DNA from 2 places in the Enterobacter pseudoroggenkampii genome. Region 2 is predicted to be linked to the other one. Evidence: predicted binding sites of a transcription regulator. Region 2 holds the regulator's gene; the other holds the start of a gene.
What was found. The regulator PhoB, encoded in region 2, activates phosphate uptake and scavenging genes when phosphate is short. The targets are predictions, from matches to a motif close to CTGTCATAAAACTGNCNNAT.

Region 1: glpT (glycerol-3-phosphate transporter) is a predicted target of PhoB. The motif match lies at 5,212-5,231, and genes of this name have one in related genera.

Annotation. Positions count from the first base shown of each region.
Region 1 is NZ_JAPMLV010000001.1:2,403,543-2,411,108, reverse strand. It holds gene OTG14_RS11745 (nicotinamide mononucleotide deamidase-related protein YfaY) at 1-1,032, shown strand, start outside; gene glpC (anaerobic glycerol-3-phosphate dehydrogenase subunit GlpC) at 1,066-2,256, opposite strand; gene glpB (glycerol-3-phosphate dehydrogenase subunit GlpB) at 2,253-3,470, opposite strand; gene glpA (anaerobic glycerol-3-phosphate dehydrogenase subunit A) at 3,460-5,088, opposite strand; gene glpT (glycerol-3-phosphate transporter) at 5,340-6,692, shown strand; gene glpQ (glycerophosphodiester phosphodiesterase) at 6,704-7,566, shown strand, end outside.
Region 2 is NZ_JAPMLV010000001.1:91,410-98,975, reverse strand. It holds gene proY (proline-specific permease ProY) at 1-1,139, opposite strand, end outside; gene brnQ (branched-chain amino acid transporter carrier protein BrnQ) at 1,221-2,540, opposite strand; gene phoR (phosphate regulon sensor histidine kinase PhoR) at 2,950-4,245, opposite strand; gene phoB (phosphate response regulator transcription factor PhoB) at 4,267-4,956, opposite strand; gene sbcD (exonuclease subunit SbcD) at 5,144-6,349, shown strand; gene sbcC (exonuclease subunit SbcC) at 6,346-7,566, shown strand, end outside.

The DNA.
Region 1 (7,566 bases), 2.3 Mb from region 2:
CGCAGCGAGCACTGCGACGTGCTGATTGTGAACGGCGGGCTCGGCCCCACCGGTGACGATCTCAGCGCCCTGGCCGCCGCGACCGCAAAAGGCGAAGGGCTGGTGCTGCACGAGGCGTGGCTTTCGCAGATGGAGCGCTTTTTCTCCGAACGTGGCCGCGTCATGGCCCCAAGCAACCGCAAACAGGCTGAAATTCCCGCCAGTGCTGAACTGGTCGATAACCCGGTGGGTACCGCGTGCGGGTTTGCTATGCAGCTGAACCGCTGCCTGATGTTCTTTACGCCGGGTGTGCCCTCAGAATTTAAAGTGATGGTTGAGCAGCAGATCCTGCCGCGCCTTCGCGATCGTTTTACCCTGCCTGAACCGCCGCTGTGCCTGCGTCTGACCACCTTTGGCCGCTCGGAAAGCGATCTGGCCCAGAGCCTCGATCATCTTCCGCTGCCGCCAGGCGTGTCCATGGGCTATCGCTCCTCCATGCCGATCATTGAACTTAAGCTGACAGGCCCGGCCGAACAGAAAGAGGCGATGCTGGCCCTGTGGCCCGAGGTGCAGCGCGTGGCGGGCGAAAGCCTGATCTTTGAAGGGACGGAAGGGTTGCCCGCGCAGATTGCGACGCATCTGCAGGCGCGTCAGCTGAGCGTGACCTTAAGCGAGCAGTTCACCGGTGGCCTGCTGGCACTTCAGCTGTCGCGCGTCAACGCGCCGCTGCTGGCCAGCGAAGTGGTGCCGTTCCAGCAGGAGACTCTCGCGCAAACCGCCCGCTGGGCGTCCGAGAGAAGGGTGAAGCATTTTGCCGGTCTGGCGCTGTTTGTCGGGGGGCTGGACGAGGAATACCTTAACTTCGCGCTGGCGACGCCGGAAGGCACCTGGGCGCTGCGGGTTAAAATGAGCATCACCCGCCACAGCCTGGCGGTGCGTCAGGAGGTTTGCGCCATGATGGCGTTGAACATGCTGCGCCGCTGGCTGAATGGCAAAGAGGTGCCCAGCGAGCACGGCTGGATCCATGTGGTCGAGTCGCTGTTTATCGAGTAAAACCTGTGCCGGGGCCTTTCGCCCCGGCCATGTTTAGCCCAGCGCCTTCGCCAGCAGGGTAATCGGATGTTCACAGCGCTTGCTGGTGGACATCTCAATCTGCCACTTGCAGGTTTCGCAGTCGGTCACCACGATATCCGCGCCGCTCTCTTCAATCTGACGGAACAGCGGGGCGCCAATCGCCTGTGACGTTTCGTAGTTTTCACGCTTAAAGCCGTAGGTCCCCGCAATCCCGCAGCAGCGCGAATCCAGCACCGTCAGCTCCAGGCCTGGAATAAGCCGCAGCAGCTCAAGCGTATAGAGCGACCAGCCCATTTTCTCCATGTGACACGGCGTGTGATAGACCACTTTCAGCGGTAATGTCCCCAGCGGCAACGTCTGCCCGCTATCCAGTTTGCGCCACAGGAAGCGCGTCGCCAGCTCGATGTGCTCGCGCAGGCCGGTGTTATCCACGTCCAGCAGATGCGGGTACTCATCGCGCAGTGTGAAGGTACAGGTGGACGAGGTCGCCAGCACCGGAATACCTTTATCGACAATGGCTTCGCGCAGGGAGGTGACATTGCTTTGAGCCTGCCTGCGCGCTTTATCGGTAAACCCGTTGGCAATTAGCGGTACGCCGCAGCACTTCTCTTTGTTCAGTAGCTGAACGCCCGTGCCCATGGCGTTCAGCACCTTCAGCAGGTCTTTACCCAGCTGCGGGTGGTTGTAGTTCACATAGCAGCCGTGGAAAAAGGCCACCTGGTCGGCGTACTGCGCCTGTTGCGCCGCGACGGATTTGTACCAGCGGCGGAAGGTGCCGTGAGAATATTTCGGCAGGCTGCGGTGATGGTCTATCTTCAGCGTGGCATCCAGCAGCTGACGCACCGGTTTGAGAGCGGTCGCGGCATTCACGATGGGGGCAAAGGGCGTCGAGACGCTGCCCATCAGATCGGTGTGGCTCAGGATCGCATCGCGCAGTGTCGGTTTTTGCGTGCTGTAGCGCGCCCGGGCGCGCTGAATGATATCGCCGATTTTCACATCCGACGGGCAGGCGACTTCGCAGCGTTTGCAGTTAATGCAGTATTTCAGCGCTTCATCGTACAGCTTGCCGTCCTTCAGGCGCAGGCGCTCGCCGTCCGGCCCGGCCTGCTTTGGTCCGGGATAGCGTGGGTTAACGCCGCTGACCGGGCAGACGGTGGTACACACCGTGCATTTGATGCAGCTTTCAAAACGGGTGTCGTTCATTGTTCAGCCTCCGTGCGCTGGCTAATCTGCTCTGCCACATACAGCGCCGTGACGGCGCAGACCCCGCCACCGCATCCCTGGGCAATGGGATCGTACCCGCCCAGCAGCGAGCCGATGGCAAAGAGATTCCTGACGGGTTTACCGGAAAGCTGCGGATGCAGCTGGTTATCGACAATCACGCCGAACTGTTGCCAGGGCTGCGGCGAGAAGAAATCACTCTGATACCAGTCCGCGCGTGAGGCACGCTGGCGAACATCCAGCCCCATAATGGCTTCCCGGATGCCCTCCCGGCTGCTCAGCAGTCCGTTGCTGAAGAAGCTGCCGCTTGCCAGCACCGTATAGCGGGCGCGAAGCGGAATATCGTCGTGGTTGCGCGTCCAGATTTCGCTCACCGCGCCGTCGGTCAGGGTGATTTTTTTCACCTCATCACCCGCCATCCACACGCCGCCCTGCGCGACAAACTGACGCTGGAGCTGGGTATGCAGGCGAATGCCGGGTACGGAAGGGGGCAGCGTTGGCAGCAGGCCGAGCGAGCAGGGCAGACGATCCGAGAGCCAGCGCCAGAGTCGGTTGTCGCGTAAACCGAAGCAGGCGGGCATCAGCAGGGCATCGCAGGTTTCGCCGAGCGGCCTGAGCGCGTCATACAGCAGCGGCCATTTGTCCTCGTTATCAAGAAAACGGGCGATATTCACCGCGCGAAACTCGCTCGGGTTATCGCGCAGGACATCAAGCTCGGGCAGTTCTATCTCTGCCGTTTCCGCGTTAACGCCCTGGCGACAGAGCGACGCCGCTGCGAGATGGGGCTGGAAATCCAGAAAGCCGCTAATCCCTACCACCCGCACACGTCCCGCGCGAATGGGGGTAATGGGCACCTCCTCCGGGCTGAGCCACGCGGAACGCAGGGTGCCGAGCGGCGTAACGCGCTGGTGATTGAGCCGGGCGCTGCCCTGCAGACGTGCGCCGCAGTCCGCCAGCAGCGCTTCGGTTTCCAGCGCAAAGCGGTCAATATGCTGCGCGCCAATCAGGTGATACGGGTGTTCCGGCGGCAGCTTATCGCGGTACGCTTCGTCCACCAGATCCAGCGAGCCCGACGAGAAGTGCAGGGCGCTCTGGCCCCGGGTGATAATGGCGCAGCGCAGCCCCTGCTTCGTGAGTTTGATGCCGCAGAGCAGGCCTGCCAGCCCGCCGCCGACGATTACGGTATCAAATTTCATCGCGTTGCTCCTTCTCAAGACCGCAAAGCCCCTGGTAGACCCAGCGGGTAAATTCGCTTTCGCGCAGGGCATCGCCCCAGGCGACAGGCTGAATGCCTTTCCAGCGCTCGTTTAAAAACGCGCTGAGCTGATCGAGCGACTGGGTGGCGGTGGTGGTGTGAAAACGCTGCAGCAGACCGGCGGCACGACAGGCGCACAGCTCGCCCTGACAGGTGCCCATTCCGACGCGGGTGCGGCGGCGAAGATCGAGCAGGCTGTTGACCGTCAGATTCTCCACCGCGTACTGCACCTCACCGGCGGTGACGGCTTCGCACTCGCACACCAGGCTGCGGCTCAGTCGTCCTTCACCGAGCCACTGTGGCGTTCTGTCGCCGTGGCGGTAAATAGCGGACCCGCGCAGCGGCGCGGGCAGGGAGATAATTTTTTGCAGCGTCTTCTCGGTGGACTGACGCGAGCCGGGCAGGGCTTGTTCTGCCGTCACGCACCGTTCGGTATTGCCCAGCTTGCGGCAGACGGCATCGGTCGCCCACTCGGCCATCAGGCGGTAGGTCATCAGCTTGCCGCCGGTGATGGTGATAAACCCGTCCATGCCGTCGCGTTCGGCGTGATCGAGCAGCACGATGCCCCGGCTGACGTTACGTCCGCTCGGGTCGTTGTCGCTGGCGACCAGCGGACGCACGCCGGCGTAGGCGCGAAGAATACGCGTCTGGGCCATCACCGGCGCCAGTTTTTCCCCTTCGCGCAGCAGGATGTCCACCTCTTCAGCGGTGACGCGGTTGTAGTCAATCTCGCTGTAGTCCACGTGGGTTGAGGTCGTCCCGATTAACGAAATGGTATCTCCCGGCACGAGGATATCGGCGTCAGACGGTTTGCGGCAGCGGTTGATCACGTGGTTATTGATGCGGTGGTCGAGGATCAGCAGCGAGCCTTTCGCCGGGAACATGCGCACCGAAAGGTCCGCGTATTCCGCAATCCGCTGCCCCCAGATCCCCGCCGCGTTGACCACAACGGCGGCATACAGCTCGCTGTGTTCGTTATATTGCGTATCAAGGATCCGCACGCCGCAGATACGATGGCCTTCGCGGATAAGCCCGGTCACTTCATGCCCGGTCAGGATATGCGCGCCATGCTCGCGGGCGTCCAGCATATTGGCGGCGGTCAGGCGGAACGGATCGACGGTGCCGTCAGGGACCTTCACCGCGCCGATAAGCGCCGGGTTAACCGACGGTTCCAGCCGCCGCGCCAGCGCCGGATCCATGGCCTCAGCCTGAATGCCCGCGGCGCTGCAGGCGGTAATAAAGGTGTTCTGAAAAGCGAGATCATCTTCGGGAAGGGTAATAAAGAGGCCGTCGGTCGGCTCAATGCAGTGGCGGGCGATACGCTTGAGGATCTGGTTTTCAGCAATACATTCGCGCGCGGATTCAGCGTCGGTGACCGCATACCGCGCGCCGCTGTGCAGCAGGCCGTGGTTACGCCCGGTTGCGCCCGTAGCGATATCATGGCGTTCCAGAAGCGTGACGCTCAGGCCGCGAAGGGCGCAATCGCGTGCGATCCCGGCGCCGGTTGCGCCACCGCCAATGATTATCACATCGCTGTAGCGAGGATCGTGAATGGTCATTGTTTACCCTCTATGTTCGTTTTTTATCATTTAGCCATATTAATTTTGTGGTTTGTTTGATTTCGAACATAAACGCGCGGAATTCGAAAGTGAAACGTGATTTCATGCGCTTTTTTGCGCATTCTGTCATATTTCTGTAACAATCTGTGCGTTGATTCACAGTAACAATCACCGTGATTTCTTAACATCCCCGCCTCTGGAATTCAGGTGCGAGCCACCTGCTCATTCATTTCAAGGCCACGGAGGCTGTTATGCTCAGTATCTTCAAACCTGCGCCCCACAGGGCGCGTCTGCCAGAGGCAGAAATAGATCCGCTCTATCGCCGTCTGCGTTGGCAAATCTTCCTGGGGATCTTCTTCGGGTACGCGGCGTACTACCTTGTACGTAAAAACTTCGCGCTCGCCATGCCGTATCTGGTGGAGCAGGGCTTTTCCCGCGGCGATCTGGGGTTCGCGCTGTCGGGGATCTCCATCGCCTACGGTTTTTCCAAATTCATCATGGGCTCCGTGTCGGATCGCTCGAATCCGCGCGTGTTCCTGCCCGCCGGTCTGATCCTGGCGGCGGCGGTGATGCTGTTCATGGGCTTTGTGCCGTGGGCAACCTCCAGCATTGCCATCATGTTCGTGCTGCTGTTCCTCTGCGGCTGGTTCCAGGGGATGGGGTGGCCGCCGTGCGGACGCACCATGGTGCACTGGTGGTCGCAGAAGGAGCGCGGCGGCATCGTGTCGGTGTGGAACTGTGCCCATAACGTGGGTGGCGGTATTCCGCCGCTGCTGTTCCTGCTGGGGATGGCCTGGTTCAACGACTGGCACGCTGCGCTGTATATGCCTGCCTTTGGCGCCATCGTGGTGGCGATTTTCGCTTTCGCGCTGATGCGTGATACGCCTCAGTCCTGCGGCCTGCCGCCGATTGAAGAGTACAAAAACGACTATCCGGATGATTACAGCAAGGAGCACGAAGAGGAGCTGACCGCAAAACAGATCTTCATGAAGTACGTCCTGCCGAACAAGCTGCTGTGGTACATCGCGGTGGCGAACGTGTTCGTTTACCTGCTGCGCTACGGCATCCTCGACTGGTCGCCAACCTACCTGAAAGAGGTGAAGCACTTCGCGCTGGATAAATCCTCCTGGGCGTACTTCCTGTATGAATACGCCGGGATCCCAGGCACGCTGCTTTGCGGCTGGATGTCGGACAAGGTGTTTAAGGGTAACCGCGGTGCGACGGGCGTCTTCTTTATGACCCTGGTGACCATCGCGACGGTTGTTTACTGGCTTAACCCGCCGGGCAATCCATCAGTAGACATGGCCTGCATGATCGTCATCGGCTTCCTGATTTACGGTCCGGTAATGCTGATCGGCCTGCATGCGCTGGAGCTGGCGCCGAAAAAAGCGGCGGGCACGGCGGCAGGCTTTACCGGCCTGTTCGGTTACCTCGGCGGTTCGGTCGCGGCGAGCGCCATTGTGGGCTACACCGTTGACTTCTTCGGCTGGGACGGCGGCTTTATGGTGATGATCGGCGGTAGCGTGCTGGCGGTACTGCTGCTGATTGTTGTGATGATCGGTGAGAAACGTCACCACGCGGAAGTGCTGGCACGTCGTCAATAAGGAGCTTTACGATGAAATTAACTCAGTTAGCGACAGGCCTGCTGCTGGCGGGCCTGATGACAGGCTCCGCGCTGGCGGCGGATAAAATCGTTATTGCCCACCGTGGCGCGAGTGGCTATCTGCCGGAGCATACGCTGCCGGCGAAAGCGATGGCCTATGCGCAGGGCGCGGATTACCTCGAGCAGGATCTGGTGATGACGAAGGACGACCAGCTGGTTGTCCTGCATGACCACTATCTGGACCGCGTGACGGACGTGGCGGAGCGTTTCCCGGACCGCGCGCGAAAAGATGGCCGCTACTACGCCATTGATTTCACCCTGGCGGAGATCCGTTCCCTGAAGTTTACCGAAGGCTTCGAGATTGAAAACGGCAAGAAAGTGCAGGTCTATCCGGGACGTTTCCCGATGGGCAAATCTGACTTCCGCATTCATACCTTCCAGGAAGAGATTGAGTTTGTTCAGGGGCTGAACCACTCAACCGGTAAAAATATCGGTATCTACCCGGAGATCAAAGCGCCGTGGTTCCACCATCAGGAAGGAAAAGACATTGCCGCAAAGACGCTGGAGGTGCTGAAGCAGTACGGCTACACCAGCAAGAAGGACAAAGTCTACCTGCAGTGTTTTGATGCCGCCGAGCTGAAGCGCATCAAAACCGAGCTGGAGCCGAAGATGGGCATGAACCTCAACCTGGTGCAGCTGATTGCCTACACTGACTGGAATGAAACTCAGGAGAAACAGCCGGACGGGAAGTGGGTTAACTACAACTACGACTGGATGTTTAAGCCGGGCGCGATGAAGCAGATTGCGCAGTACGCCGACGGCATCGGGCCGGATTATCACATGCTGGTGGCGGAGGGCTCAGCGCCGGGCCACGT
Region 2 (7,566 bases):
ATCTGCGACAGCAGGATCATGATCCACACCCACACCGTCGCGAAGGTCGCCAGCGATGCAATCACCAGGAAGACGTTCTCCGGCATGATGTAGTTCAGGTAAACCGAGAACAGCAGCGCCACGGTCATCACTACAACGGTCACCCACGGCGTGCCGCGGCGTGAGGTTTTGGCGAACACCTTCGGCGCACTGCCCTGCTCCGCCATGCCGTGCAGCATACGGCCCACGCCAAAGACGTCACTGTTGATCGCGGAGAGCGACGCGGTCAGCACCACAAAGTTCAGAATGCTGGCGGCAAACGCAATCCCCATGTGCTGGAAGGTCAGAACAAACGGGCTACCATTGGTGCCCACCTGGTTCCACGGGTAGATGGACATGATCACGAACAGCGTACCTACATAGAACACCAGAATACGCATCGGCACCGAGTTGATGGCGCGCGGAATGGACTTCTCCGGGTCTTTCGCTTCCCCGGCGGTAATACCGATAATCTCGATACCGCCGTAGGCGAACATGACCATCTGGAGCGACATGACCATGCCGAGCCAGCCGTTGCTGAAGAAGCCACCGTTGCTCCAGAGGTTATGGATGCCAGTCGGCTGCCCGCCGTTGCCGATTCCCCAGATGATGATGCCAAAACCGGCCACAATCATGATGATGATGGTGGCGACCTTGAAGAAGGAGAACCAGAACTCCAGCTCGCCGAACACCTTCACGCTCATCAGGTTGACGGCGCAAATGATCAGCACCACGCTCAGCACCCATATCCAGTGCGGCACCGCCGGGAACCAGACGCCCATATAGATGCCAAACGCCGTCACGTCGGCAATCGCCACGATCAGGATTTCAAAGCAGTAGGTCCAGCCGGTGATAAACCCGGCCAGCGGGCCGAGGTTTTCCTGCGCGTAGCGGGAGAATGAGCTGGCAGACGGGTTGTGAACCGACATTTCGCCGAGGGCGCGCATGATGATATACGCCGCCACGCCGCCGATGATGTACGCCAGCAGCACGCTGGGACCGGCCATTTTGATGGCATCTGCCGAGCCATAAAAAAGACCGGTGCCGATAGCAGAGCCCAGCGCCATAAAGCGGATGTGGCGCGTGCTCAATCCACGTTTAAGTTTGTTAGTGCTTTCCATTTAAATCTTGCCATTCAACACGAAAAAAACAAAAAACCACGGGGCCTTAAGCCCCGTGGTTAAACAGTTTGTTGCCGTTGATCAATGGGCGTTCGATGCGACCTGACGCCCTGCAGCACGGTCCCAGATAATGGCCAGAACCAGTGCAACAACGGTAGGCATCAGCCAGGCCAGACCCTGCTCGGACAGCGGCAGACGCTGTGTCCATGCCGGCAGTATGTGCGCGAAAGCTGATGCTTTAATCCCGTCAAGGATACCAAAAATCAGGCTGATAAACATGGCTGGCGCAATAATTCGTGAAGAGTTGTTCCACCACGGGCGAGTAAAGCTCAACACCACCAGCACGATGCACGGCGGATAAATCGCCGTCAGCACCGGAATAGAGACCTGAATCAGGTGGCTCAGACCGAGGTTTGACACCGCCATAGAGAAGATGCCGAGGATAAACACCAGGGTGCGGTAAGAGAGCGGCAGATACTGTGCAAAGAACTCTGCGCAGGCGCAGGTCAGGCCAACCGCGGTGACCAGACAGGCCAGGAAGATGAGTGCCGCCAGCAGCATACTGCCCGCACCGCCGAAGGTGTGCTGAACGTAGGCGTGCAGGATAGCCGCACCGTTGGCGTTCTGATCGACCAGCATGGCGCTGTCGGAGCCCAGACGGAACAGCGCCAGATACAGCAGCGTCAGACCCACACCGGCCATCAGGCCAGCCCAGATGGTATAGCGGGTCAGCAGGCGCGCTTCGGTCACACCGCGGGAACGCGCGGCGTTAACGATAACGATACCAAACACCATGGCGCCCAGCGTATCCATCGTCAGGTAGCCGTTCACAAAGCCGTTAGAGAACGCGGCGTTTTTATAGGCGTCCATCGCATCGCTAATCGGGCCCGCTGGCCAGACGATGGCCGCTACCGCCAGAACAATCAGCGCCACAATTTTCAGCGGAGCCAGGAAGTTACCCACGGTATCCAGCAGTTTGCCCGGATAGAGGGAAACCAGAATCACGATCGCGAAGTAGATCAGGCTGTAGATAAACAGCGGCATCGCGCCGTCACCGGTCAGAGGAGCAATACCCACTTCGAAGGAAACGGTGGCCGTACGCGGGGTCGCAAACAGCGGGCCAACGGCCAGATAGCAGACGGTTGCCAGCAGAACGCCCGCCACTTTACCAATCGGGGTGCTAAGGCTATCCACACCGCCACCGACTTTCGCCAGCGCGACGACGGTGAGAACCGGCAGACCCACGGCAGTAATCAGGAAACCAAACGCGGCGGTCCAGACGTGTTCACCCGCCTGTAGGCCAACCATTGGAGGGAAAATGATGTTGCCTGCGCCAACGAACAGCGCAAATGTCATAAAGCCCAGCGCGATGATGTCACGCGATTTTAAGTGATGGGTCATAAAACCTTACTGCCTGTGGATGTGGTGTTGAAAACATTGAGATTTTCGATATCCCTGACGGGACGATACAGCCGAAAATTTGCTCAATTTCAGCGGGAAATGCTCCCGTCCTGGCGTGGAGAAGAATAGTTTTTCGATTTACCACGCAAATACAGTCGGTCTGACAGTATCTGGGGCGCAATTTAAACGCTTATAACGTTTAAAGGCAAGGTGGGATCGCAAAACCAGAACAATATGCCAGTATGAAAATACACGTTAGAATAATACGCTGTTTATAAGAAAAACCCATGGCTAATCATGCGAACAAAAAACAGACAGCCGTATAAAATTCATCCGCGTTTCGCTTGACTGCAAAGCAAACGGGCCAGCGATGGCTGACCCGTGGAAAGGTAAAATGACACGCCTGCCGTCAGGCGATCTTTTTGGCAATTAATCGTTCCGGAATAACGAAACTGAAACGGGTTCCTTTACCCAGCGTACTCTGAATATCGAGACGGCTTTCATGGTGATTCACCGCGTGTTTCACAATTGCCAGCCCCAGGCCGCTTCCGCCCGTCTGCCGGGATCGCGCTTTATCCACACGGTAAAAGCGCTCGGTCAGACGCGGAATATGCTCCGGCGCGATCCCCGGCCCATTGTCTTCCACGCTAAACTCCGCCCCCGTTGGGGCATGGTGCCAGCGCACCACGATATTTGTCCCCTCAGGCGTATGATTCACCGCGTTATACACCAGGTTGGAAATAGCGCTACGCAGTTCATCTTCGCTGCCCAGCACCTTCAGCGTATTGTCGACCTCAAAGGTCAGGTGATGCTTTTTGTGGCTTAACGTCTGCGCTTCACGCTCCACGACCCGCAGCATCATCGGGACATCAATGGTGTCATTTAGTGCCAGCGTTGGCGCCGCTTCAATCTTCGAGAGCGTCAGCAGCTGCTTCACCAGCCCTTCCATCCGGTGCGTTTGCTCGCGCATGGTGTGCAGCGCTTTTTCACGCGGCGCGCCTTCCAGCGTTTGCTCCTGCATCATTTCCAGGTAGCCCTGCAGCACGGTCAACGGGGTTCGCAGTTCGTGACTGACGTTGGCGAAGAAGTTGCGACGCGCCCCTTCCAGCTGGTGCATTTGGGTAACATCGCGCGCCACCATCAGCCACTGCTTATCGCTGTAGGGCATCACGCGGATCTCCAGATGGCGACCATTATTGAGCTTCAGATTGTGCGGACGGGTAAAATCACGCTTTTTCAGGTACAGCGTAAACTCGGGATAGCGCAGAAGGTTGAGGATATTTTGACCGTTGTCATCCGGCCAGCGCAGGCCCAGCAGCTGTTGCGCCAGGCCGTTACACCAGAAGATCGTCCCTTCTTCGGTTGTCAGAATCACGGCATCCGGCAGCGACTCTGCACCGCTGCGGAAACGCTTAATCAGGCTTCCCAGCTCGCGGCGACGCTTTTTATTACGCATCTGCATCTGATGCAGACCGTACAGCAGCGGCTCCCAGCTGCCGCTTCCCGGCGGCGGCGTCATACTTCGGTCAACCCACAGCCACCAGGAGAGGCGCAGCAGGTTCCAGAAATGCCAGATCAGCAGCCCGGTGACCGACGCCAGCAGAAACCACGGCAGGTGTCCAAGAAAGGCCCCAAGAAGGAAGGCCGGAATACAGCATAAGATCAGTTCAAAGACGAGCCTTTTCCATGACAGACGTTCCAGCACGCGTCACACTCCTGTCATTGTTCAGAAACGGGTAGAAAAACGATAACCCGTGCCGCGGACCGTCTGCACCATGCGATCGTGGCCGCTCAGTTCCAGTGCTTTTCGCAGGCGGCGAATATGTACGTCAACCGTCCGGTCTTCGACATACACGTTAGTTCCCCAGACGTTATTCAGCAACTGCTCGCGGCTGTACACGCGTTCCGGGTGGGTCATAAAGAAGTGCAGGAGTTTAAATTCGGTAGGCCCCATGTCGAGGGGATTTTCACCGGTCATCACGCGGTGTGAGGTGGGATCAAGGCTCAGCCCCTGCATCTCAATCACCTCTTCCACCGCCATCGGCGAAATACGGCGCATCACGGCTTTAATGCGGGCGACCAGCTCTTTAGGGGAGAACGGTTTGGTAATGTAATCGTCCGCGCCGGTCTCAAGACCGCGCACGCGATCCTCTTCTTCTCCGCGCGCCGTAAGCATCACAACCGGGATGTCGCGGGTCAGCGCTTCACGCTTCAGGTGTTTGATAAACTGCAGTCCGGAGCCGCCAGGCAACATCCAGTCCAGCAGAATCAGATCGGGCCAGGGTTCATTCAGCTGGTTCACTGCGCTGTCATAATCTTCCGCTTCAACCGGCTGGAAACCGTTTTGCTCGAGCACGAAGCACACCATTTCACGAATTGGAGCTTCATCTTCTACGACCAGAATACGTCTCGCCATACTTTGCCCTGTCTTATCTTATTTAAGTTACAAGTTTGTAATTCGGCGCCATTATGCGTCAGATTTATGACAGATTTATGAAAAACAGTACCACGATAACGGGCAAACCGTTGTTTTATTACAGCGGTTATTTTCCCTTCTCTGAACGTTTATAATCCTGCTTTCTCTTTTTTGCCACGGATCAGCTATGCGCATACTTCACACCTCGGACTGGCATCTGGGTCAAAATTTTTACAGCAAAAGCCGTGCGGCTGAACATGAAGCGTTCCTGAACTGGCTGCTGGAAACGGCCCGGACGCACGAGGTGGACGCGATTATTGTGGCGGGTGACATCTTTGATACCGGCTCGCCCCCCAGCTATGCGCGTGAACTGTATAACCGCTTCGTGGTGAATCTGCAGCAAACCGGCTGTCACCTGGTGATTGTCGCCGGCAACCATGATTCCGTCGCCACGCTCAATGAATCCCGCGATATCCTGGCATTTCTCAATACCACCGTGGTCGCCAGCGCCGGGCACGCCCCGCAGATCCTGAATAAACGCGACGGCTCGCCGGGGGCTGTGCTGTGTCCGATACCGTTTTTACGTCCGCGGGACATCGTGCAAAGCCAGGCAGGGCTGTCGGGTGCAGAAAAGCAGCAACATCTGTTACAGGCCATCACCGACTATTACCGCCAGCAGCACGCCGAAGCCTGTGCCCTGCGGGGTGAACAGCCTATTCCGGTGATTGCAACCGGGCATCTCACCACCGTCGGGGCCAGTAAAAGTGACGCCGTGCGTGACATCTATATCGGTACGCTGGATGCCTTTCCGGCGCAGAACTTCCCGCCAGCCGACTACATTGCGCTCGGACACATTCACCGCGCGCAGGTTATTGGCGGCAGCGAGCACATCCGCTACTGCGGCTCCCCTATTTCGCTCAGCTTTGACGAAACAGGGAAAGCCAAATCCGTGCATCTGGTGAGCTTCAGCGAGGGAAAACTCCGCGCCGTCGAGACGCTGGAAGTACCGGTCACCCAGCCGCTGGCGGTGCTGAAAGGCGATCTCGATGCCATCACCGCCCAGCTGGAACAGTGGCGCGGTGTCGAACAAGATCCCCCCGTCTGGCTGGATATCGAAATCACCACCGATGACTACCTGCACGATATGCAGCGCAAAATTCAGGCGCTGACGGAGGATTTGCCCGTCGAAGTCTTACTGGTCCGCCGCAGCCGCGAGCAGCGCGAGAAAATTCTGTTAAGCGCTCAACGTGAAACGCTCAGTGAACTGCGGGTTGAAGAGGTGTTTGAACGCAGGCTCTCGCAGGAAGAGATTGACGACGCGAAGCGCGCAAGACTCAGCGAACTGTTCAGCCGTACCCTGCATGCGCTCAATGATGAGGAAGAAAACGCATGAAAATTTTGAGCCTGCGCCTGAAAAATCTCAACTCACTCAAGGGCGAGTGGAAAATTGACTTTACCGAGGAGCCGTTTGCCAGCAACGGGCTGTTTGCCATCACCGGCGCGACCGGGGCAGGAAAAACTACCCTGCTCGACGCCATCTGTCTGGCGCTTTATCACGAAACGCCGCGACTGCAGAAGGTCTCTCAGGCGCAAAATGATCTGATGACGCGCGACACCGCCGAATGCCTGGCAGAAGTGGAGTTCGAGGTAAAAGGCACCGCCTATCGCGCCTTCTGGAGCCAGAACCGGGCGCGCAACCAGCCGGACGGGAACCTGCAGGCACCGCGCGTGGAGCTGGCGCGCTGTGAAGATGGCAAAATCCTGGCCGACAAAGTGTCGGATAAGCTGGAGCAAACCGCCGCGCTTACCGGGCTGGACTACGGGCGCTTTACCCGCTCGATGCTGCTGTCACAGGGGCAGTTTGCCGCCTTCCTTAATGCCAAACCGAGCGATCGTGCCGAGCTGCTGGAAGAGCTGACCGGCACCGAGATCTACGGCCAGATTTCCGCCATGGTGTTTGAAAAACATAAAGCCGCCCGCAGCGTGCTTGAAAAGTGCGAGGCGCAGGCGGCGGGCGTCGTTCTGTTGAGCGAAGAACAGCAGCAGCAGTTACAGCAAAGTTTGCAGGCACTTACTGACGAAGAGAAAACCCTGCTGGTTCAGCAGCAAAGCCAGCAGAAAGATTTTCAGTGGCTTACGCGTCATGATGAGCTCGTGCGCGAGCAACAGCGCGTCACCGCGACGCAGCAGCAGGCGCAACAGGCGCTGACGAACGCTGCGCCAGAGCTGGCAAAGCTCCAGCTTGCTCTGCCCGCCGCCCAGCTTCGACCGCTCTGGGAACATCAGCAGGAGCAAACCGCGCGTCTGGCACAGACGCAGCAGCGAATTATCGAAGTAAATACTCGCTTACAAGCCAGAACCGCGCTGCGTTCACGTATCCGCAATGCCGCCCTGCGTAACCACGAACAGCTTCAGACCGAACTGACGGCGCTGGCGCAGTGGCTGGCGGAGCACGATCGCTATCGGCTGCTGGGACAGGAGATTGCCGGCTGGCGCGCCCAGTTCTCGCAGCTTAACCGCGATAAAACGCAGTTAGCCTCGCTTGCTGCGCGGATGAGTGAATTACGCAACAGGCTGGCTGAGATGCCGGAAAATGCGCTGACCCTGACG